One region of the Pseudomonas sp. KH_040 genome, then DNA from elsewhere that is predicted to be linked to it. Evidence: predicted binding sites of a transcription regulator. Region 1 holds the regulator's gene; each other region holds the start of a gene.
What was found. The regulator FliA, encoded in region 1, starts transcription of late flagellar genes. The targets are predictions, from matches to a motif close to CTAAAGTTTNNNNNNNNNNNGCCGNTAA.
Positions count from the first base shown of each region.

Region 2: a site for FliA is predicted at 3,369-3,396, ahead of AC3IUF_RS28920 (methyl-accepting chemotaxis protein). Genes of this name have one in related genera too.
Region 3: a site for FliA is predicted at 2,969-2,996, ahead of motA (flagellar motor stator protein MotA). Genes of this name have one in related genera too.

Region 1 is NZ_CM174487.1:1,865,570-1,873,696, reverse strand. It holds gene AC3IUF_RS08400 (chemotaxis protein CheA) at 1-465, opposite strand, end outside; gene AC3IUF_RS08395 (protein phosphatase CheZ) at 520-1,308, opposite strand; gene AC3IUF_RS08390 (chemotaxis response regulator CheY) at 1,327-1,698, opposite strand; gene fliA (RNA polymerase sigma factor FliA) at 1,865-2,605, opposite strand; gene fleN (flagellar synthesis regulator FleN) at 2,602-3,432, opposite strand; gene flhF (flagellar biosynthesis GTPase FlhF) at 3,549-4,889, opposite strand; gene flhA (flagellar biosynthesis protein FlhA) at 4,901-7,030, opposite strand; gene AC3IUF_RS08365 (DUF6124 family protein) at 7,661-8,020, shown strand.
Region 2 is NZ_CM174487.1:6,452,375-6,460,501, reverse strand. It holds gene AC3IUF_RS28935 (putative bifunctional diguanylate cyclase/phosphodiesterase) at 1-737, shown strand, start outside; gene AC3IUF_RS28930 (NorM family multidrug efflux MATE transporter) at 841-2,238, opposite strand; gene AC3IUF_RS28925 (LysR substrate-binding domain-containing protein) at 2,398-3,318, shown strand; gene AC3IUF_RS28920 (methyl-accepting chemotaxis protein) at 3,503-5,479, shown strand; gene AC3IUF_RS28915 (aldose 1-epimerase family protein) at 5,699-6,913, shown strand; gene AC3IUF_RS28910 (YifB family Mg chelatase-like AAA ATPase) at 6,910-8,127, opposite strand, start outside.
Region 3 is NZ_CM174487.1:580,977-589,103, reverse strand. It holds gene AC3IUF_RS02580 (sterol desaturase family protein) at 1-899, opposite strand, end outside; gene motB (flagellar motor protein MotB) at 990-2,045, opposite strand; gene motA (flagellar motor stator protein MotA) at 2,049-2,900, opposite strand; gene AC3IUF_RS02565 (HDOD domain-containing protein) at 3,067-4,605, shown strand; gene rhdA (thiosulfate sulfurtransferase) at 4,648-5,463, shown strand; gene asd (archaetidylserine decarboxylase) at 5,482-6,342, shown strand; gene AC3IUF_RS02550 (molecular chaperone) at 6,412-8,127, shown strand, end outside.

The DNA.
Region 1 (8,127 bases):
GCCCGAGGAATCGCCTTCAACGACCAGTTCTTCGATCATCTCGGCCACCGGCGAAGCCGGGGCTGCGTCCGCCGCTTGCGGTTCGGCCAGGCGCGCCAGGGCGGCCAGCAGCTCCGGCGTGGCGGCGGTGATCGGAGCACGCTCGCGGACTTCGCTGAACATGCTGTTCACCGCGTCCAGTGCTTCGAGGACAACGTCCATCAGTTCTGCATCAACGCGACGCTCACCCTTGCGCAGGATGTCGAACACGTTTTCGGCGATGTGACAGCACTCCACCAGCTCATTGAGCTGAAGGAAGCCGGCGCCCCCTTTTACAGTGTGGAAACCGCGAAAAATTGCGTTGAGCAGATCTGCGTCATCCGGACGGCTTTCCAGCTCGACCAGTTGTTCGGACAGTTGCTCAAGAATCTCGCCGGCCTCAACCAGGAAATCCTGAAGGATCTCTTCATCGGCGCCGAAGCTCATTAATGGGGTGCTCCTACAGGTCTAAAAACCCAAAAAACCTAAAATTCCAAAACTCTAGAACCCGAGGCTGGATAACAAATCGTCCACATCGTCCTGACCGGACACAACGTCTTCTCGTTTATCGGCATGAATCTGCGGACCTTCACCCTGCGAGAGATGTTTTTGTGGATCTTTTTCTGCAAGCATCGCGGCGCGGTCATGTTCGATGCCCGCAAAGCGGTCGACCTGACTGGCCATGAGCACGAGTTTGAGCAAATTGCTTTCGACTTCGGTGACCAGTTGGGTCACACGCTTGATCACCTGACCGGTCAGGTCCTGGTAATCCTGGGCCAGCAGGATGTCGTTGAGATTGCTCGACACCGCACGGTTGTCCGTGCTGCTGCGTGACAGAAAACCGTCGACCCGGCGCGCCAGTTCACGGAACTCTTCAGCCCCGACCTCGCGACGCATGAAGCGGCCCCAATCAGCGCTCAAGGTCTGGGCTTCATCAGCCAGACTATTGACCACCGGCGTGGCGCTTTCCACCAGATCCATGGTGCGGTTGGCCGCGGCCTCTGTCAGCTTGACCACATAGCCCAGGCGTTCGGTGGCGTCGGTGATTTGCGACACTTCCTCGGCCTGCGGCATGTTCGGGTCGATCTGGAAGTTGACGATCGCACTGTGCAGTTCACGTGTGAGCTTGCCCACTTCCTGGTACAGGCCACGGTCACGGGTCTGATTGAGCTCATGGATCAGTTGCACAGCGTCGCCGAACCTGCCTTTTTCAAGGCTTTCGACCAGTTCGACCGCGTGTTTTTTCAGGGTCGACTCGAAATCGCCCTGTGAAGATTCGTTATGCTCCATAGCTCCCCCGCGCGTTCATCAGCCGATGCGTTCGAAAATCTTCTCGATTTTGTCTTTCAACGCCTGAGCCGTGAAAGGTTTGACTACGTAGCCGTTTACACCGGCCTGAGCGGCTTCAATGATCTGCTCGCGCTTGGCTTCTGCAGTCACCATCAGCACTGGCAGGTGCTTGAGCTTTTCATCGGCACGCACGTGGCGCAGCAGGTCGATACCGGTCATGCCCGGCATGTTCCAGTCCGTTACCAGAAAGTCGATGCTGCCGCTGTTGAGCACTGGAATGGCAGTCACGCCATCGTCAGCCTCGACGGTGTTGGTGAACCCAAGATCACGCAGCAGGTTCTTGATGATCCGCCGCATCGTTGAGAAGTCATCAACGATGAGGATTTTCATGTCTTTGTTCAATTCGACCTCCAAGCAGTCTTAAACGCGCCCAGCACCTGGACGCGCCACTTCAATCAATCGGCTTAGCACTCGAAGACTGTCTGGAGCACAACAGAGCAAGACCGGTGCCGTTCATCACCGCACCAGCCTCGTTCGCAGTGTCCCCACACCGCCTTCAGCGCGCTCGCCACTCCCCCAAACGCCCCCGCAAACGGGCCGCGCACTGGCTGTGTAACTGGCTGACCCGCGATTCACTGACGCCAAGGACTTCACCGATTTCCTTGAGGTTCAGCTCTTCGTCGTAGTACAGCGCCAACACCAGTCGCTCACGCTCCGGCAAATTGGCAATCGCGTCCGCCAACGCAGCCTGGAAACGTTCATCTTCCAGATCGCGCGACGGCTCAAGATGAGCACTCGCGCCATCCTCGTGCAGCCCTTCGTGTTCGCCGTCCTGCAGCAGGTCGTCGAAACTGAACAGGCGGCTGCCCAAGGTGTCATTCAAAATCCCGTAGTAATCGTCGAGACTCAATTGGAGTTCGGCTGCAACCTCGTGATCTTTAGCGTCACGGCCGGTTTTAGCTTCAATTGAGCGAATTGCGTCACTGACCATACGGGTATTGCGGTGAACCGAGCGTGGCGCCCAGTCCCCTTTGCGCACTTCGTCGAGCATCGCGCCGCGGATTCGAATGCCCGCGTACGTTTCAAAACTGGCGCCTTTGCTGGCGTCATATTTGGTCGAGACTTCGAGCAGACCGATCATTCCGGCCTGGATCAGGTCTTCGACCTGCACACTCGCCGGCAAACGCGCCAGCAAGTGGTAGGCGATGCGTTTGACCAGTGGCGCGTAACGCTCGATCAGTTCGTACTGCGCGTCACGTGCCGACTTCTTGTAGTAGTTCATACCGCTTGCGGTCATAGCACGGGCCCTGCCGTTTGCTGCACGAGGCGCTCGACGAAAAACTCAAGGTGGCCACGCGGGTTGGCGGGCAGCGGCCAGGTGTCGACCTTCTGCGCGATCGCCTTGAACGCCAGTGCGCACTTGGAACGCGGGAAGGCTTCATACACCGCACGCTGCTTCTGCACCGCTTTACGCACGCTTTCGTCGTAAGGCACGGCGCCGACATATTGTAGGGCCACGTCAAGGAAGCGATCCGTGACCTTGGTCAACTTGGCGAACAGGTTGCGCCCTTCCTGCGGGCTCTGCGCCATGTTGGCGAGGACGCGGAAGCGGTTCATGCCGTAATCGCGGTTGAGCAATTTGATCAGCGCGTAGGCGTCGGTAATGGACGTCGGCTCGTCGCAGACCACCAGCAACACTTCCTGGGCTGCGCGAACAAAACTGACTACCGAGTCACCAATACCCGCAGCGGTGTCGATCACCAATACGTCGAGATTGTCGCCGATGTCGCTGAACGCCTGGATCAGGCCGGCGTGTTGCGCCGGGCTCAGGTGGACCATGCTCTGCGTGCCGGACGCCGCCGGCACGATGCGAATGCCACCGGGGCCTTGCAACAGCACGTCGCGCAATTCGCAACGGCCTTCGATGACGTCGGCCAGCGTGCGCTTAGGGGTCAGCCCCAACAATACGTCAACGTTCGCCAGACCGAGGTCGGCGTCCAGCAGCATGACCCGACGGCCAAGCTCTGCCAGCGCCAGCGACAAGTTCACTGACACGTTAGTCTTGCCGACGCCACCTTTGCCGCCGGTCACCGCGATCACCTGTACGGGATGCATGCTGCCCATGTTATTTCTTTACCTTGTCTTGCATAGACGGAGGCCACATTACTGGCTGCGCGTTCACAACCGGAACAATGCATGGCAGACCATCGATGTAGGTACAAAAACTGTTCATGAATACCTCAGCCTACCTGCTTGGTCGGGCTGTGATAGATATCAGCGAACATGTCAGCCATGGCTTCTTCGCTGGGTTCTTCCTGCATTTGCACGCTGACGGCGCGGCTGACCAGTTGATGACGACGCGGCAGATGCAAATCATCCGGAATCCGTGGGCCATCGGTCAGGTACGCGACCGGCAATTCATGACTGATCGCCAGGCTCAACACTTCGCCAAGGCTGGCCGTTTCATCCAGTTTAGTCAGGATGCAGCCGGCAAGCCCGCAACGCTTGTAACTGTGATAAGCGGCGGTTAGAACCTGTTTCTGGCTGGTGGTTGCCAAGACCAGATAATTTTTTGACCGAATGCCACGCCCGGCCAGACTTTCGAGCTGCATGCGCAGGGCTGGATCGCTGGCTTGCAGGCCGGCAGTATCGATCAACACCACGCGTTTGCGCAGCAGTGGATCCAGCACCTGCACCAGCGATTGGCCCGGATCGACGTGGGTCACCGGCACATTGAGAATGCGACCCAGCGTCTTCAGCTGTTCCTGAGCGCCGATACGGAAACTGTCCATGCTCACCAGCGCGACATTCTGCGCGCCGTATTTCAGCACATAACGCGCGGCAAGCTTGGCCAGCGTAGTGGTCTTGCCCATGCCGGCCGGGCCGACCATGGCAATCACACCGCCCTCTTCCAGCGGCTCGACTTCCGGTACGGCAATCATCCGTGCCAGGTGCGCGAGCAACATGCGCCAGGCCTGACGCGGCTCTTCGATATCGGTGATCATCGCCAGCAGATCGCGCGACAACGGGCCGGACAGGCCGATACGTTGCAGACGGCGATACAGATTGGCCTGCGCCGGACGGCTGCCTTGCAGCTGATTCCAGGCCAGGGTACCGAGCTGGACTTCCATCAGCTCGCGCAGGCTGTTCAATTCAAAACGCATCGAATCCAGTGCGCGCGGATCAACACCGCCGGAAGACTGCGCAGGTGCCGGGGCTGGACGCGCCGGAGCGGCGTAGGTCGGCTCGGTCAGCGGTTCAGCTGCGGTCAGCGGCAGGCCGGCCGTCAACGGCAGGCCAGCGAAAATCTGGCGATTGCTGTTGCCATCGGCTTCGCCACGCAGGCTCAACTCGGCCTGAGCGGTGACGATGCGCGACTGGGTCTTGCGCAGCTCGTCTTCGAGCTCCATGTTCGGAACCCGTGGCGCCAGCGCCGACAATTTGTAATCCAGTGCCGCCGTCAGCTCGACACCGCCGGCAATGCGGCGGTTGCCAATGATGGCGGCATCAGCGCCCAGCTCATCACGAACCAGCTTCATGGCCTGACGCATATCGGCGGCAAAGAAACGCTTAACTTGCATAAACCACTACCTCAGCCGTTGGGCCCTACTGTCGCAACGATGGTCACTTGCTTGTTGTCCGGTATTTCCTGGTAGGCCAGCACATGCAATCCAGGGACTGCGAGGCGGCCAAAGCGCGAGAGCATCGCGCGGATCGGGCCAGCGACCAAAAGGATCACCGGCTGACCTTGCATTTCCTGACGCTGCGCCGCTTCGATGAGCGAACGCTGCAGCTTCTCGGCCATGCTTGGCTCCAGCAGAACGCCCTCTTCCGAGCCTTGTCCTGCCTTCTGCAGACTATTGAGCAATATTTGTTCCAACCTTGGTTCCAAGGTGATCACAGGCAGCTCCGACTCAGTGCCTACAATGCTTTGGACGATGGCGCGCGATACGCCGACGCGCACCGCAGCCACCAACGCGGCGGTATCTTGACTCTTCGCAGCGTTGTTGGCGATGGCTTCGGCAATACTGCGGATATCGCGCACCGGCACGTGTTCGGCCAACAGCGCTTGCAGCACTTTCAGCAGTTGCGACAGCGAAACCACGCCCGGCACCAGCTCTTCCGCCAGTTTCGGCGAGCTTTTGGCCAGCAATTGCATGAGTTGCTGCACTTCCTCGTGGCCGATCAGCTCACTGGAGTGCTTGTACAGAATCTGGTTCAAGTGCGTGGCGACCACGGTGCTGGCATCGACCACGGTGTAACCGAGCGATTGTGCCTGGGCACGCTGGCTGATTTCGATCCACACCGCTTCCAGACCGAAAGCCGGATCTTTGGCATTGATACCGTTGAGCGTGCCGTAGACCTGGCCCGGGTTGATCGCTAGCTCGCGATCCGGGTAGATCTCGGCTTCGGCGAGGATCACGCCCATCAGAGTCAGGCGATAGGCGCTCGGCGCCAGATCGAGGTTGTCGCGGATGTGCACGGTCGGCATCAGGAAGCCCAGATCCTGCGAAAGCTTCTTGCGCACGCCCTTGATCCGCGCCAGCAATTGCCCACCCTGATTGCGATCCACCAGCGGGATCAGGCGATAACCGACTTCCAGACCGATCATGTCGATCGGCGTGACGTCATCCCAGCCCAGCTCCTTGGTTTCCATGGCACGGGCCGGCGACGGCAGCAGTTCCTGCTGGCGCTTGACCTCTTCCAGCGCCACGACCTTGGCCACGTTCTGCTTCTTCCAGAACAGGTACGCGCCGCCAGCGGCTAGCGCAGCCATGCTCAGGAAGGAGAAGTGCGGCATGCCCGGCACCAGGCCCATCACGGCCATCAAACCGGCCGCCACCGCCAACGCTTTCGGCGAGGCGAACATCTGGCGATTGATCTGTTTGCCCATGTCTTCCGAACCGGAAGCACGGGTCACCATGATCGCTGCCGCTGTCGATAACAACAGTGATGGCAATTGCGCCACTAAACCGTCACCGATGGTCAGCAAGGCGTAAACCCGACCGGCATCGCCAAAGCTCATGTTGTGCTGGAAGATACCGACGGCCATGCCGCCAATAAGGTTGATGAACAGAATCAACAGACCAGCGATGGCGTCACCCCGGACGAACTTGCTGGCACCATCCATCGAACCGTAGAACTCGGCCTCTTGGGCGACTTCCTGACGGCGCATCTTGGCCTGGTTCTGGTCAATCAGACCGGCGTTGAGGTCGGCGTCGATCGCCATTTGTTTGCCGGGCATTGCATCGAGGGTGAAGCGCGCGCTCACCTCGGAAATCCGCCCGGCACCTTTGGTCACCACGACGAAGTTGATGATCATCAAGATCGCGAAGACCACGATACCAACCACGTAGTTACCGCCGATCACCACCTCACCGAAGGCCTGAATCACCTTACCGGCAGCGGCGTGGCCGTCCTGACCGTGCAGCATCACCACCCGCGTCGAAGCTACGTTCAACGCCAGCCGCAGCAACGTCGCGACCAGCAGAATCGTCGGGAACACCGCAAAATCCAGCGGCCGCAGCGCGTACACGCAGACCAGCAGAACGACGATCGACAGCGCGATGTTGAAGGTGAAAAACACGTCGAGCAGGAACGGCGGCACCGGCAACATCATCATCGCCAGCATCACCAGCAGCAACAACGGCACGCCCAGATTGCCCCGACTGAGGTCGGCAACGTTTGTGCGAGCAGTGTTGAATAACTGAGAGCGATCCACCGGTTTTCCCCGTTCCTTTAAAGCAAACTTTTGACGCCCAGAGCGGGCTCACGGCGGGTACTGCAAGAAGCTTTCCAACTTTTGCCGGGGAATGAAATCGGGAGAGAAAACATGCCCCCTGTAGGAGTGAGCCTGCTCGCGATAGCGGCGTGTCATTCAAAAAATTCGTCAACTGACACTCCGCTATCGCGAGCAGGCTCACTCCTACATTTGGTGTGCATTTCACTCTTACATTTGGAATGCAGTCTCTTCTGGGAGTGAGCCTGCTCGCGAAGAGGCCAGTGAAGTCCGCCAAATCGCCTTTTAAACTCAGGCGTTTAAAAGACACCTCCAGACACGCCTTCCAGGCTACAAATCCTTGCGCCATTGCCTACAGCCAAGCCAGAATCCGCCGGCTTGTGCGTCTTGGGGTCGGGTTCTATTGTGGGTCGGTCGCTGACGAATCAGCGATCGGGTCTCGCAGCCCGTCGATCTCTGGACGCACAACACCCGCTTTTTTATGGCGGCTGTACGTGGGAGACCTTCGGGTCTGCCGGTTCTAGAGTCCCGGTCTGCGACCCGCGTATAGCTGCCACCCTCATTCGTCTCGCAGCGAACGTTGGCAGCTCCAATGACTCTAGGAGCTTCACCATGATCAAACCAACACCCAACCCACCCGAAACCGACCCCACCTCCCCCTACGAATCCCTCGATTCCAAAAAGCTCCACGACGCCGCCGACCGCGCCCTCGATCACTACCTCTGCCCACCCGGCTCGACCCCGCCGCCACGTAAAACCCGTCGGATGTACGCCGTCACCGCAGATTTCAAGAACGAGGAACTGCTGGCCGATGCCAGCGAAACACTCGCCTCCGCCAGAACCATCGCCCATGACTTCGCCCATCTCCTTCCCGCGTCGCAACGCAGGACGCTGTTGGGGATCGCGCAATTGATCATGCTCGGCGAGCTGGCGGTGAATCGGGTGATGGATAATCTGCAGTTGCCGCAGTAACGCCCCGCGATGATCGTTCCCACACTCCTGTGTGGGAATGCCTCAACGGACGCTCCGCGCTCGGCTTCGGAAGGGACGCGGAGCGTCCCGGGCTGCATTCCCACGCA
Region 2 (8,127 bases), 2.1 Mb from region 1:
ACCAGCCAAGGCTGAATCTTGAAGACGGCCAGATTGTCGGCCTCGAAGCCTTGGTGCGCTGGCGCCATGGCGAACGTGGTTTGCTGCCGCCGAGCGAATTCGTGCCGCTGGCTGAGCAAAGCGGGTTGATCGTGCCGTTGGGTTATTGGGTGATTTCCCGGGCTCTGCGCGATATGCAGGCGTTGCGCGAACGTGGTCTGCCGGCGCTGCACATGGCCATCAACTTGTCGTTCCGCCAGTTTCAGGACAGTCAGTTGTTGCCGACGCTCAGCCGCTTGATCGCTGAGCGCGGTGTTGAAGCGCAGTGGCTGGAATTCGAACTGACGGAGACGGCGGTGATGCGCCGCAGCGATCTGGTCAAGCAGACCATGGACGCCCTTGGCCGCCTCGGTGTGCGCTTCTCACTGGACGACTTCGGCACCGGGTTTTCCTCGTTCGTGCACCTCAACAGCCTGCCGATCACTTTGCTGAAGATCGACAAGAGCTTTGTCGGTGGCATGGAGCAGCGCGAAGAGAACCGCAAACTGGTGCACGCGATGATCAATCTTGCGCACAACCTGCATCTGGAAGTGGTCGCGGAGGGGGTGGAAACTCCGGAGCAACTGGAATTGCTGCGCGGCTTTGGCTGCGATCAGGTGCAGGGGTATCTGATCAGCCGGCCGTTGCCGTTAGCGGAACTGGTTGAATATCTCACCTACGGCTCAAGCCAACAGCCAGCCCTCGAAATCGTCAGTTAAACGCATAAGTAGGCCTTCGCCTGCTCGCGATAGCGGAGTGTCAGACAACTCATCATTATCTGACACACCGCTATCGCGAGCAGGCTCACTCCTACAAGGGATCTCAGTCAGTCTGAGGAATTGTGAATGGCCTGGATGACGCAGGCTCCAGCCGAATCATCCGCTTCATCTTCCATTCAAACGCCAGCGTCAGACTCACCGCCGCGCAGGCCAGGCCCAACGCCAAGCCCCACCAGACGCCCGTCGGCCCCCAGTTCAAGTGGAACGCCATCCACCACGCCGCCGGCGCGCCGATCAGCCAATAGCAGCCGAGCCCGACCAGAAACGTGGTCTTCGCATCCTTGAGCCCGCGAATGCAGCCCATGGCAATCGTCTGCGTGCCGTCGAACAGTTCAAACCACGCCGCCACTGCCAGCAGGCTCACCGCCAAGCGAATCACCTCGGCAAACGCCGGATCATTGTGATCGAGGAACAGCCCCACCAACTGGTTCGGCAACAGCCAGAACACCATGGCGAAACCCAGCATCACCACGGCGCCAAAGACGATCCCGACCCGTCCGGACATCCGCGCATCGCTCAATTGCCCGGCACCGTAATGCTGACCGACGCGCATGGTGATCGCGTACGACATGCCCGCCGGCACCATGAACGCCACCGAGACGATTTGCAGAGCAATCTGGTGCGCACCCAACTGCGTGCTGCCCATCGTGCCCATGCACAGTGCGGCGAAGGCAAATAATCCAACTTCCACCGCATACGTGCCGCCGATTGGCAGGCCAAGGCGCCACAACTCTTTCAGGTACTGTCGATTCGGCCGCGACAGACCCGCGCGCAGCGGATAAGCGTCATACGCTGGATGCCGACGGATGTGCCAGGCCAGCGCCAGCGCCATGCAGTTGGCGACAATCGCCGTGACCAGGCCGATGCCCGTCAGGCCCATTTTCGGCAGGCCGAACATGCCGGTGATCAGCGCGTAATTGAGCAGGAAATTCGCCACCGTGCCGGCCAGGCTGATGACCATCACCGGTGTCGCCCGGCCGATGGCACTGGTGAAACCGCGCAGGGCCATGAAGCTCAGGTAGCCGGGCAGAGCGAAGGGCAGGGCGATCAGGAATTGTCCGGCGGCATTGACGTTGGTTTCGGTCTGGCCGAACAGCAGCAACACCGGTTTCAGGTTCCACAGCAGCAACCCGGCGCCCAGCGCCATCAGCCACGCCAGCCACAACCCGGCCTGAGTCAGCCGTGCTGCACCAATGATGTCGCCGGCGCCCTTGCGGATCGCCACCAGCGTGCCGACTGCCGCAATCACGCCGATGCAGAAAATCGACACGAACGAGTAAGTCGCTGCACCGAGACCGCCGCCCGCGAGCGCTTCCGGACTCAGGCGCGCCATCATCAATGTGTCAGTCAGCACCATCAACATGTGCGCCAACTGTGAAGCAATCAACGGCCCTGCCAGCCGCAGAATGGCCCAGAGTTCGGTACGCACAGGATGCTGCATGGTCATCACCACTCGATTTTCAGAGGGAACAGGAGAGCGTCGATTCTCGGCGCTTGGCAGGCGTTGCACAAAGGGATAAAAAGGATGGGTGGCATGAGTAAAACTCATCCTGATGTGATTCTGTCCGTTTTACTGCATCCCGCTGCTGGAGCCTTGTGTATGTCCCGTCGACTTCCTCCGTTGTATGCCCTGCGCGCATTCGAAGCTGCAGCACGGCACAGCTCGTTCACGCGTGCGGCCGAGGAGTTGTCGATCACCCAGAGTGCGGTGAGCCGGCACATTCGCACGCTCGAAGATCACTTTGCCTGCAAGTTGTTTCACCGCAGCGGTCGCCATCTGCAGCTGACCGAGTCGGCGCGTTTGCTGTTGCCTGGCATCCGTGAAGGTTTCGCGGCATTGGAACGTGCCTGTAATACCTTGCGCGCCGAAGACGACATCCTGCGTATGAAAGCCCCGTCGACCCTGACCATGCGCTGGTTGCTCGCGCGCCTGAGTCGCTTCCGCCATTTGCAGCCTGGCAACGAAGTGCAACTGACCAGTGCGTGGATGGACGTCGATTCGGTTGATTTCAACGATGAGCCGTTCGACTGCGCGGTGCTGTTGAGTGACGGGCATTTTCCGCCGGATTGGGAGGCGAGTTTATTGTTTCCCGAAGAGCTGATTCCGGTGGGGGCGCCAAACCTGCTGAATGATCAGCCGTGGGATCTGGCTCGACTGGCTTGCACCGAATTACTTCACCCGACACCGGACCGTCGCGATTGGCGCAGTTGGCTGGAACACATGGGGCTGTCCGATCAGGTGTCACTCAAGGGTGGGCAAGTGTTCGATACCCTCGAATTGGGCATGATCGCGGCGGCGCGCGGGTACGGTGTGTCGATGGGCGACCTGTTAATGGTCGCCGAAGATGTGGCGCAGGGAAGGCTGAGCCTGCCGTGGCCAACCGCGGTCGCCAGCGGCTTGAATTACTACCTTGTGTGGCCAAAGACCCGCCCGGGAGGTGAACGTTTGCGCCGTCTCAGCGACTTTCTGCAAAGCGAAGTCCGCGCCATGGAGTTGCCGGCGGTCGCGCGCTTGAGCTGAAACGTTAGAGCCGCCACAATGCCGGCCTTGTGCCATAACCTTGTTTTCCGCTCAAGTATTTGGATCCACCGCCGAATACGTGCTTGTGGAACCGTCGTGCCGGTATCCACGATTCACCCCCACAACCAGAAAAATTTCCGAGTCGAGATCAAGGAGGATCCCGTGGCTCGGCCAGGAGCTGTCCATGTCTCAACCTCGCGCTCGGATCGCCTCGCAGCTGGGCCTCGCGCTCGCTGTAATACTGGCGATAGTTATCAGTGGCAGTACGGTGTTCGCCTTGCGTTCGCTGGACTCCGCCAACCTCGCCACTCGTGAAGAGCATCTGGCCAGTGAGGCGCGGCTGCTGGCCGACCAACTGAGCACCTTCCACGGCACGCTGCGTGAAAGCACCCAGCGCCTGAGCGGGCTGTTCGAGAAGCGTTTCAGCGCAGGTCTGAGCATTCACCCGAGTGAGCCGGTGAATGTTGCCGGCACCCAGACCCCGGGTCTGCATCTGGGCAGCGAAGTGTTGAACAACAACTTCAAGGAAGTCGACGAGTTCAAGCAGATGACCGCCGGCGTCGCCACCCTGTTCGTGCGCAGCGGCGAAGACTTCATCCGCGTCAGCACTTCGCTGACCAAACAGGATGGCACCCGTGCCATCGGCACCTTGCTTGATCACGCGCACCCGGCCTACGCGAAGTTGATGGCGGGGCAGGGTTACGTCGGTCGCGCCTTGCTGTTCGATCGCTCCTACATGACCCAATACACCCCGGTGCGTGATGGCAGCGGCAAGGTGATTGCGGTGCTGTTCGTCGGCTTCGATTACACCGACGCGCAGAACATCCAGTTCGATAACCTCAAGCGCTTCCGCATTGGCCAGAGCGGTTCGCTGGCGTTGCTCGACGAGCAAAACAAATGGCTGGTCGCGCCAGCGGGGGTGCAGGCGCTGGATCAAGCCGTTCCGGTGATCAAAGGTTTGGCTGCAAAGCCGGGCAAGGGTGAGTTCTGGAGCGACACCTCGGAAGATTTCTACAGCATTGCCGTGCCGTTCGATGGCGGACCATGGTCGGTCGTGGCGAGCATGCCGAAAGCTGAGATCCGCGCGGTGACCTGGAGCGTGGGTACGCAACTGGCCATTGGCAGTCTGTTGGCGATGCTGCTGGCGGTCGGATCTGTGGTCTGGCTGCTGCGCAGCAAACTGGCGCCTCTGGGGGATCTGGTGCGTCAGGCCGAGGCCTTGGGCGCCGGTGATCTGAGCGTGCGCCTGAACGTATCGAGCAACGACGAAATCGGTCAGCTGTCCCGCGCGTTCAACCAGATGAGCCAGGCGCTGTCGACCATGGTCGAGCACATCCGCCGCTCTTCGGAAGAGGTCAACAGCCGTGCCCAGGCCCTGTCCGGTTTGTCCGGCGGTGCCTATGAAGGCATGGAGCAACAATCTGGCGAAATCACCAGCATGGCCGGCGCGGTGGAAGAGTTCAGTGCGACGTCGTTGAACATCGCCGACAACATGGGCGCGACCCAGCGTCTGGCGCAGGAAAATGCCCAGCAAACGCAGATTGGCCGCAGCTCGATGGAAGAAGCGTCGTCCTCGCTGGAGCAAATCGCTGGCGCCCTGAACAGCACCGCCACCGTGATCAACACCCTCGGTCAGCGTTCGCAGGAAATTGGCGGCATTGTAGGTGTGATCACCTCGATCGCTGAGCAGACCAACCTTCTGGCACTTAACGCAGCAATCGAAGCTGCCCGTGCTGGTGAGCAGGGTCGTGGCTTTGCTGTGGTGGCCGATGAGGTGCGCAGCCTGGCCTCGCGCACCCGTCAGGCGACGGATGAAATTTCCAGCATGATCCACAGCATCCAGCAGGAAACCGGTAACGCGATCAGCACCATGGAGCAGGGCAATGTGCTGATGCAGGAAGGCTTGTCGCGCAACGCCAACGTGGCGTCGGCGCTGGCGCGAATCGATGAACAGAGCCGTTCGGCGGGGCAACAGTTTGCCGCGATTACCACGGCGACTCAGGAGCAGAGCAGCACAGCGACGTTGTTGAGCAGCAATTTGCAGAGCATTGCGCTGGCCAACAGTGAGCAGCGTGAGGTTGTGTCGAACCTGGCTGTTACCGCCAAAGAGCTTGAGAAGCTGGCGGCGGATTTGCGTTCCGAGGTTGATCGCTTCCGTTGATGGGTGGCTGAAATCGCTATCGCGAGCAGGCTCACTCCTACAGGTATATCGGTTGGTCGCAATTTTTGTGGTCACTGAAGATCCCTGTAGGAGTGAGCCTGCTCGCGATCGCCTCACTGCCAATCCTGGGTAAAACACTCGAGCTCTTTCTCTTTCATACTTGCTGAAACGTTTCCGCAGCGCTATAAAAATGGCACAACTCCAATAAAGGCTGCTGCCATGACCCCGCTCAAACTCGCCGTCGCTCTCGGCGCATTCTCTGCTGCTTCCCACGCCATGGCTTGGGATTACGTCCTTCTCGATGTCAACAAGCCCGCACAAAACTGGACCATCACCAGTGCGCAGCTCGGCGTGAAAACCGACAAACCCTTCTCCGTAAGCCTGCGTACCTTGCACGGTGGCCGGCAGGAAGGTGTCAGCATCGTCGATATCGATAACGGCACAATGAAACTCTCGGTGGTGCCGACCCGCGGCATGAATGTCTTGCAGGCCTCTGTCGGCAACGTGCGCATGGGTTGGGATTCGCCGGTCAAGGAAGTGGTCAACCCGGCCTTCATCGAACTTAACGGACGCGGTGGGCTTGGCTGGCTGGAAGGTTTCAACGAGCTGGTGACCCGCTGCGGTTACGAGTGGGTTGGCCATCCCGGTATGGACAATGGTGAATTGCTGACCTTGCACGGACGCGCCGCCAACATCCCGGCCAGTACCGTCACGCTGCACATTGAAGAAAAGCCACCCTATGCCATCAGCCTGCGTGGCGAGCTGAAAGAACAGGCCTTCAAGAAAGTCGACTTCTCGGTGGTCACGGAACTGGTCACCGAGCCCGGCAGCGTGCGCTTCGCACTCAACGATACGCTGACCAACAACGGCGATTATCCGAAGGAATACCAGGCGCTGTATCACAGCAATTTCAGTACGCCGTTCCTCGAGCAAGGCGCCCGTTTTGCTGCGCCGGTAAAACAGGTTTCGCCGTTCAACGAAAAGGCCAAGGGCGACCTGGCCGACTGGCAGACCTATCGCGCGCCGACCAGGGACTACGACGAAACCGTCTACAACGTCGTGCCCTATGCTGATGCCAAAGGCGAAACCCTGACGGTTTTGCACAATAAGGTCGGCAGCCTCGGTGTTTCTGTTGGCTTCAATACCCAGCAGTTGCCGGTGTTTTCCCTGTGGAAAAACACTGATACCCAAGGGCAGGGCTATGTCACCGGGCTGGAGCCGGGCACCAGTTTTTCCTACAACCGTCGCTATCAGCGTCCGCTGAATCTGGTGCCGACCATTGCACCCAAGGAACACAAACAGTTCCAGATCAGCTACAGCCTGCTCGCGGACAAAGGTGCTGTGGATAACGCCTTGAAGCGCGTGACCGAGATTCAGGCCGGGCGCGAAACCGAAGTGCGGCAGACGCCGCTGGTTGATCTGACCGAGCATTAAGGTGTCGCCGGCCGGTATTGCAGTGCCTCGGCCAAGTGTTCACGTTTGATTGCATCGACTTGCTCGAGGTCTGCCAGAGTGCGGGCGACCTTGAGCAGGCGATGGGCCGAGCGCAGCGAAAGCGTCAGCCGTTCACAGGCTGATTCCAGCCACTTCTCATCGGCTGTGGATAACTTGCAGTGCCGCTTCAATCCCGGCAGATCGAGAAACGCATTGGCACAGCCCTGACGCTTCTGCTGTCGTTCGCGAGCCTCGGCCACCAACGCCGCAGCGCTGGCGCTGTCTTCTCCCGGCTTTACCTGCGGGTTCAACGCCGTCGCTTCCCGCGCCACCGTCAGGTGCAGATCAATCCGATCGAGCAACGGCCCCGATAGCTTGTTGCGATAGCGCTGGACCATGTCCGGTGTACACGAGCACTTGCCGCTGGGCTCGCCAAGATATCCACAGGGGCAGGGATTCATCGCCGCCACCAACTGGAAGCGTGCCGGAAAACGTACGCGATCCTTGGCTCGGGAAATCACGATATGACCCGACTCCAAAGGCTCGCGTAAAACCTCCAACACCTTGCGATCAAATTCCGGCAACTCATCGAGAAACAGCACGCCATGGTGGGCGAGCGTAATCTCGCCGGGTTGCGGTTTCGAACTGCCGCCGACCAGAGCCGGCCCGGACGCCGAGTGGTGCGGTTGACGGAAGGGGCGCTGCGGCCAATGGGTCAGCGGCGCGCCACTGGCGACTGACTGAATCGCCGCGACCTCCAGTGCTTCACTCTCGGCCAGCGGCGGCAACAGCCCCGGTAATCGGCTGGCCAGCAACGTCTTACCCGTCCCCGGCGGCCCGCTGAACAGCAAGTTATGGGCACCCGCAGCAGCAATCAGCAACGCTCGTTTCGCCGCCACTTGCCCCTGCACTTCATTCAAGTCGGGATAAGGCTTGCTGGCGTGCATCAATCCATCGGAGACATAGGGCTCAACCGGCGTATGCCCATTGAAATGCGCCACCGCCTCCAGCAAATGATCCACCGCAAACACCTTCAACCCCGAGGCCAGACACGCCTCCTCGGCATTCGCCCGCGGCACCACCAACGCACGACCCGCCTTGCGCGCCGCCAGTGCGGCCGGCAACACCCCACGCACCGCTCGTACCGCGCCGGACAACGCCAACTCACCCAGACATTCCACATCATCCAGCGTCAGACACGGCACCTGCACACT
Region 3 (8,127 bases), 1.3 Mb from region 1:
CCGCCGTTGATCCGCACGTTGGCGTGAGCCAGCACCGCTTGAACACCGACCAGAATCACATAGGCATTCAGCGCTTGCGGCGCGAAGCCCAGCAGCATCAACGGCACCAGCACCCCGGTGCGGGTCAGCAGGATTTCGATGAAGTGCACGCGCGAACCCGCGAGCCAGTCCATGTGCGTGCTGGAGTGATGCACCGCGTGAATGCGCCACAGCCATGGCACGACATGGTAGAGCCGGTGCAGCCAATACTGACCGAGATCGGCGACCAGGATCGCCAGCAGAAACTGCACCAGCAACGGCAGGCTTTGCACGCTGGCCTGCAAGCCAGGCGACACCGCCCAACCGGCGATGTAGCTTGAGGACGCGGTGATGAAGATCAGGATGAACTGCACCAGCATGTGGCTGACAAAAAAGTAGGTCAGGTCGGTGCGCCAGTGGGGGCGCAGGATGTTTTGCTCGGGATCCTTGGAGTAGAGCTTCTCCAGAGGAATGAACACGATGGCCGACACCAGCAGCGCCAGCACAAACCAGTCCAGCCCCAGCGAATAAGGCGTCTGCCCGATCGAGCTGACCTGCACATTGGTACCACCGAGAAATACCGCCAACCCCGATGCAACCAGACCGGTAATCCCCAGGCGTTTGCGTTTGTTCAGCAGGATATTCAGGGTGCCGAGGCTGAACGACAGCACCAGACCGAGCAACAGCGTGGTGCGTGCGAACTGCTCGTCATAGACCTTGCGCAGTTCGGCCGTGGTCAGCCATTCCGGGAAGAGGAAGCAGAACACCGCCAGCAGGCTCAACAGCCCGAGGGTGGCCGAAATATAGCCACTGACCCGCCCCTCGCCAAACTTGAAGGGTGCGTTGCCATGCCGTTGAAAATAGGCTTTGAGTCTTTCCATAACTGATCTTCCGTGATTGCGAAAACTGCGACTGGTCATTGCGACGCAGGCAGATACAAAAAAGCCACGGTGACCGTGGCTTTTTGTGAATCACTGCTTGGGGGCTGGGGGAGCAGGCGCTGGCGCCGCACTCCCCGGCCCGGCCGGTTTCGGCGCGGCGTCGTCGAACAGGTTCAGGCGTTCGCGCAGTTCGTGCGCTGGCACCGGTTGCTGATCCGCCGGCAGTGCATTCGGGTCGACAGGCGCTGCCGGAGCAGCACCGTTCTGCCCCTGATCCGCCGGTTTTGCCGGATCGGCACCTTGCGCACCTTCGATGGCCGCCTGGGCTTTTTTGGTCAGCACCACAATGTCGATGCGGCGGTTGACCGGGTTGAACGGGTTTTCCTTGTCGAACAGCGCCGACGAGGCATAACCCACTACCCGCGCCACTTGCGCATCCGGATAGCTACCGGCGATCAAGGCACGACGCGCCGCGTTGGCACGGTTGGCCGACAGCTCCCAGTTACCGAAATCGCCCGTGCCGGTGTAAGGCTTGGCATCGGTGTGGCCGCTGATGCTGATCTTGTTCGGCACGGCTTTGATGGTGTCAGCCATGGCCAGCAGGATGTCTTCGAAGTACGGCTTCAGGCGTGCAGAACCGGAGTCGAACATCGGCCGGTTCTCGGCGTCCATGATCTGGATGCGCAAGCCGTTCGGCGTGATCTCGAAGAGAATCTGATCCTTGAACTTCTGCAGTTGCGGGTTCTCGTCGACCTTGTTCTGCAGTTCTTGCAGGAGCAGCTCCAGACGTTCCTTCTCGACCTGCTCGGCCATGCCTTCAACCTGCTCGGTGTCGACCGTGACCTTGTCGGGTTGCGGCTGCGACTTCACTTCCGGGTTGAGGGTGTTTTCCGGCGCCAGGGTCGGCGTGCCGCCCAGGTCAATGATGTACGGCGTACCGCTTTCAGAGAAGCCGACCGGGTCTTTGAAGTAACCGGCGATGGCGATCTTCTGCTCCGGCGTTGCGGTAGACAGCAGCCACAACACCAGGAAGAACGCCATCATCGCCGTGGCGAAGTCGGCGAAGGCGATTTTCCACGCCCCGCCGTGATGCCCGCCGGCTATGCGCTTGACGCGCTTGATGATAATCGGCTGATTATTTTCCATTTCTTAGCGACCGCGAACGGCTTGTTCCAGCTCGGCAAAGCTTGGACGGTGGGCCGGGTACAGCACCTTGCGACCAAACTCGACCGCCAGCGATGGCGGCATGCCGGAAGCCGAAGCCACCAGCGAGGCCTTGATGGCTTCGTAGACGTTCAGCTCTTCCTTGGCATCGTGCGCCAGGGAGTGCGCCAGCGGGCCGAAGAAACCGTAGGCCGCGAGAATACCGAAGAAGGTACCGACCAGTGCCGCACCGACGTGCAGACCGATGGACTTCTGATCGCCTTCACCCAGCGAGGCCATGGTCACCACAATACCGAGTACCGCCGCGACGATACCGAAGCCCGGCATGGCGTCGGCGATGCCGTTCACCGCGTGGGATGGATGCTCAAGGTCTTCCTTGAGGCTGTACAGTTCCATGTCGAACAAGCCTTCCAGCTCGTGCGGGGCCATGTTGCCGGACGACATAATGCGCAGGTAATCGCAAATGAACGCGGTCATGCGCTCGTCTTTGAGCACCGCCGGGTACTTGGCGAAGATCGGGCTCGCAGCGGCGTCTTCGATGTCGCCTTCGATGGCCATCATGCCTTCGCGGCGGCTCTTGTTGAGGATCTCGTAGATCAGCCCGAGCACTTCCAGATAGAACGTGTGGCTGAAGCGCGAACTGAACATGCTCAGGGATTTCTTGAGCACGTGCATCGTCATGTAGCCGGGGTTGGCCTGGAGGAATGCACCCAGTGCCGCACCACCGATGATTAACACCTCAAAGGGCTGGATCAGGGCGGCAATCTTGCCGTGGGAGAGCACGTATCCGCCGAGCACGCTCGCGAATACGACGATGATGCCGATAATTTTAGCCATAGGTAGAAAGTACTTACTTAAGTCGGGTTCAAGGTCATATTCGGAAGTTAAAAAATCTCTTCTTCTACTTATCGGCAAAACTGCGCCAGACTATAGCCAGTTCAGGCGAAAAGCCAATTTAGCCCATGCCGGGCGCGTCTACAGTCAGTGAAGATCCCGTCCAGACATGGCTAATGAAACGAACGTCCCACACGCAAAACCGACCACGCTCGACGGCTGGGTAAAGTTGCTCGATGGCGTGCGACTGCCCGTGCCGCAAGAGGCTCACGACAAAGTCTGCCGGGCGATCCGTGACAATCGCAGCTCGCTGCGCGACATCGCCGACCTGATGCAGGACAGCCCGGCACTGGCCTTGAGCATCATCCGTGAGGCGAATCGTCACACCCACGGCACCATGGCCACACCAGCGGAAAATCTCGAGGTGGCGATCAATCGTCTGGGCCTGGCACGGACCGAAGAACTGCTGGCGCGCCTGCCCGCTGAACCGCAGATGCAAATCCCCAAGGCCCTGCGCCAATTGCAGATGATCAGCCAGCACGCGACGCAACAGGCCAACGGTTTTTTCGCCAGTCGCCTGGCGCGGCTGTGGCAGGACATTCATTGGGGCAGCCTGCTGTTTCTGTCGCCGCTGTGGCCGTTGGCGCTGACCTATCCGCAATTGCTTGAAGAATGGGAACTGCGGGTTATCCACAAGGGCGAATCGGCGCGCGTGGTCGAGAAGCAATTGTTCGGCGTGCGCCTGCTGAAAATCGCCGAGGCGCTGGTGCAAGTCTGGCACCTGCCGATCTGGGTGCAGCAAGGCTATAAACTGCTGCTCAGCGAACAGCGCGAACTGGTCAAAGTCCTGCGCATCGCCCGTGACAGCGAACATCCGCTGCGCCAGCAAAACCGCCTCGACGATGATCCGACCCTGCGCCGCTGGCTCAATCAGCCGGCCAACACCGTGCTGCTGGCCAACGGTCTGGCACTGTCGGCGCAACAGGCCTGGGACAGTCCGCACAGCGAACGCTGGCAGTACCTGACCAGCCTGTATCTGCAGATTTCCATGGACGAGGTGCAACAACAGTTGCACCAGCAAGCCGCCAACAGCGCGCGTCATCATGCGATGCCGGACTTGTGGCACCCGGCGGTTTCGTTGCTGTGGCCGTGGGGCACCCGTCGTTTGCCGGCCGGCATGTTGCCGGCCGCCGCGCCCACCGCTGAAGACCTGGGCCAGTGGCGCAAGCAATGCGCCGAACTGCTCGCAGAACCGAGCCGCTTCACCAATGCCATGAGCCTGACGGTCGCCGCTCGCGACGCATTGGTCGCCAGCGGCATGCGCCGCGTAATGATCCTGATGGCCGACCGCACGCAGTCCAATCTGCGCGTGCATCAAACCGCCGGGCTGCCGAAAGAAGCGGCGGCGCTGAATTTTGTCGTCGGTCAGAGCAAGGTCCTGCAACGGCTGCTTGCGCAACAGGCGCAGGTACGCATCACTCCAGAGAACGATGCGCAATTCTCCGCCCTGCTGCCAGCGAGCCTGCGCACGCTGTTTCGCGGCGAGCATCTATTCCTGCGTTCACTGGTCAACAACGGGCGGGTGATCATGATCGTCGTCGCCGATCAGGGCGGCGGGCCGTTCGCCGACATCACCGTGCAGGCCTTTGGCAAAACCGCGCAGTGCATCGAAAAAGCCCTGCACAGCTTTAGCAGCCGTGGCCGATGAGGCTGCGCTACAATTCCCCCCTTTGTGCTCTGGAGACCTCACATGTCTGACTTCTCTGGCTTGCCGCTCGTCATCGAGCCGAGCGACCTGCTCCCGCGCCTCGATTCCCCTGAACTGATTCTGGTGGATCTGACCAGCGCTGCCCGCTACACCGAAGGTCATCTGCCCGGCGCACGCTTTGTCGACCCGAAACGCACCCAGTTCGGCCAGCCGCCGGCGCCGGGCCTGCTGCCGGCCAAAGCCGATCTGGAAGCTCTGTTCGGTGAACTGGGCCACCGCAAAGATGCGGTCTACGTGGTCTATGACGACGAGGGCGGCGGCTGGGCCGGGCGCTTCATCTGGTTGCTCGACGTGATCGGTCACGACAAGTACCACTATATAGACGGTGGTCTGCCGGCATGGCTGGCAGATGGCATGCCGATGTCGATCCAGGTGCCTGCAGCCGTCGGTGGCCCGCTGCCGTTGACCTTGCACGACGGGCCGACTGCCACGCGCGAATATTTGCAAAGCCGTCTCGGTGCTGCTGATCTGGCGATCTGGGATGCGCGCGGGCCGCTGGAGTATTCCGGTGAGAAAGTGCTGGCCGCCAAGGCTGGGCACATCCCCGGCGCGGTCAATTTCGAATGGACTGCCGGCATGGACAAGGCCCGTCAGCTACGCATTCGCACTGACATGCCGCAGATCCTCGAAGACCTCGGGATCACCAAGGACAAAGAAATCATTACCCACTGCCAGACCCATCACCGGTCGGGCTTCACTTATCTGGTGGCCAAATCCCTCGGTTATCCGCGGGTCAAGGGCTACGCCGGTTCCTGGGGCGAATGGGGCAACCACCCTGACACGCCCGTCGAGATTTAAGGTTTTTAAGGACAACTAATGAAAGAGCGTCTGTTTATCCTCAGCCAGTACCTGCTGCCTCATCACCTGCTGTCGCGCCTGGCTGGCTGCATTGCCGAGTGCCGCGTGCGCTGGTTCAAGAATGCCTTTACCCAGTGGTTCGCCAAGCGTTACCAGGTGGACATGTCGCAAGCACTGGTCGAAGACCTGACCGCTTACGAGCACTTCAATGCCTTCTTCACCCGCGCTCTGAAAGACGGCGCGCGTCCGCTGGACGAAACCCCGGGCGCGATCCTCAGCCCGGCCGACGGTGCGGTCAGCCAGCTCGGCCCGATCGAGCACGGTCGCGTGTTCCAGGCCAAGGGCCACAGCTTCAGCGTGCTGGAACTGCTCGGCGGTGATGCGGCCAATGCGGCGCCGTTCATGGGCGGCGACTTCGCCACCATCTACCTGTCGCCAAAGGACTACCACCGCGTGCACATGCCGCTGGCCGGCACCCTGCGCGAAATGGTCTACATCCCGGGCCGGATTTTCTCGGTCAACCAGACCACCGCCGAAAACGTCCCGGAACTGTTCGCCCGTAACGAGCGTGTGGCGTGCATCTTCGACACCGAGCGCGGGCCGATGGCCGTGGTGCTGGTGGGCGCGATGATTGTCGCTTCGATTGAAACCGTGTGGGCCGGTCTGGTCACACCGCCGAAGCGCGAACTGAAAACCTTCCGCTACGACGAAGCTGCGCGTGCGCCTATTCATCTGGAAAAAGGCGCGGAACTGGGGCGCTTCAAACTGGGTTCGACCGCCATCGTGCTGTTTGGGCCGGATCAGGTGAAATGGGCTGAAGAGCTGACGGCAGGTTCGCCGGTGCAGATGGGCCAAGGCCTGGCGCTGCCAAAAGCCTGATGCAGATTTTGCGGGAGCAGCGTTGTGCTGGTCCCGCAGATTCCACTATTTGCTGCTATGGTTTTTGGCATGAGCCAGACCATCTCTCCCCCACCGTTGCGCGCCTCGATCCCGACGCAATCGCGCCTGTCGTTTTGCGAAGCCACCCCGCGCGACCTCAAGCGCTGGATCGCCGGCCTGCCCAAGGCCAACATCGGCGAAACCGCTCGCCTGCTGTATCAAGGCCTGGGCGAACTCAACCAATTGCTCACACCCAGCGACAACCGCCTCAACCTGCTGGAGCTGTTGCGCCCCGAGGTTTATTTCGTCTGCCAGCATCTGGAACGACACTTCCTGCATCAAGCGATCATGCTCGACGAACGTTCGCGCAAAATCAGCAATCTGTGCCAGGCGCTGCAAAGCCATCTGGCCATCGGCTATAAACAGATCGTGCTGCGGATTGCGCCGAAGTACAGCAAGGATCGCGCGGCATTGGTCAGCACGGCCCTGCAACGGGCGGCCCATGCACTCAAAGGCCAGTTGCTGCGCGCCACGCAGCTGTATAGCTCGCCGCCGGAGCATGTGTGGTTCGAACTGCATCAGCTGTATCGCACCGCCTGCGAACTGCAGCTCCAACAGCGCCGGGTCCATGACGACCTCGCCAGCCTCACCACCGAACTCAGTTTCGAACAGACTTACATCGCCGCTCTGCTGCTGGGCAGCGCACGCTGCAATCAATTGCGGCAAAACCAGATCGCCCGATTGGCCGAAGTAATCGAACCGTGGAGTGCCCTGCTCAAATTGCATCCCGGCCGTACGAGCGAAGGCCTGTTTGCAATCAGCCCGGCAATCGATGCCGGCCCACGCTACCGCAACATGTTTCGAAATGAAGAACAGGCCGGATTGCTCGGCTTTGATCCGCAGCCGCTGGTGAACGCCATCGAAGCGCATCTGCAGCATCAGCACACCTCACCCCCCCTGCCAGTGCCGACCGGACTGAGCCTCGATACCCTGCAGCACCTGCATGCCACTTGGGGACAGGCCGCCGAGCGCAGTTTTCAGCGCACCGTCGGCCAGGGCCATCTGACCGTGTGTGTGGGCATGAGCGCTCTGCACTTCTACCTCGGTGGCGAGCGCAGCTTCAGCGAACTGCTCAAACATCCCGGAACGCGCTCGGCGAACTTCAGCAGCGCCGTGATCAAGGGTGAAAAGGACAGTTGGAGCCAGGCCTTCGACGCGGCACCGCAGAGCAAGGCTGATGATTTTTTGCCGTACGAGGAAATCCAGTACGACCATTTGCCCGAGGATGAAAACGGCACGGACAGTACGCCGCACTACCCGACCCATGTCCTGCCGGTGATCAATCACAGCCCCGGCGGATACTGCCTGGCGTGGCCAAATGAAGTGCCCGCCGAGTTGCAGGCCGGAGAAATGCTCGGCATCCAGGACAGTGTCAGTCTGGGCTGGAGCATCGCGGTCATTCGCTGGATCCGCCAGGTACGCGGCGGCGGCACGCAAATGGGTATTGAACTGGTGGCGCCACATGCCCAGCCTTGCGGCCTGCAACTGGTGCGCTCGCGGGACGATCACAGTCAGTATTTGCGCGGACTATTGTTACCGGAGATCAGCGCGATCGATCTACCGGCAACCCTGTTGGCACCGCGCTTGCCGTTTCAGGAAGGCAACAAGGTGATGATCAACACTCAGGGCGAAGAGCACCGCGCCGGGCTGGATCGGCGGGTGGCGAGTACACACAGCTTCAATCAGTTCGCCTATCGCTCGCTGGAGACTGCGCGCAATGGCGGG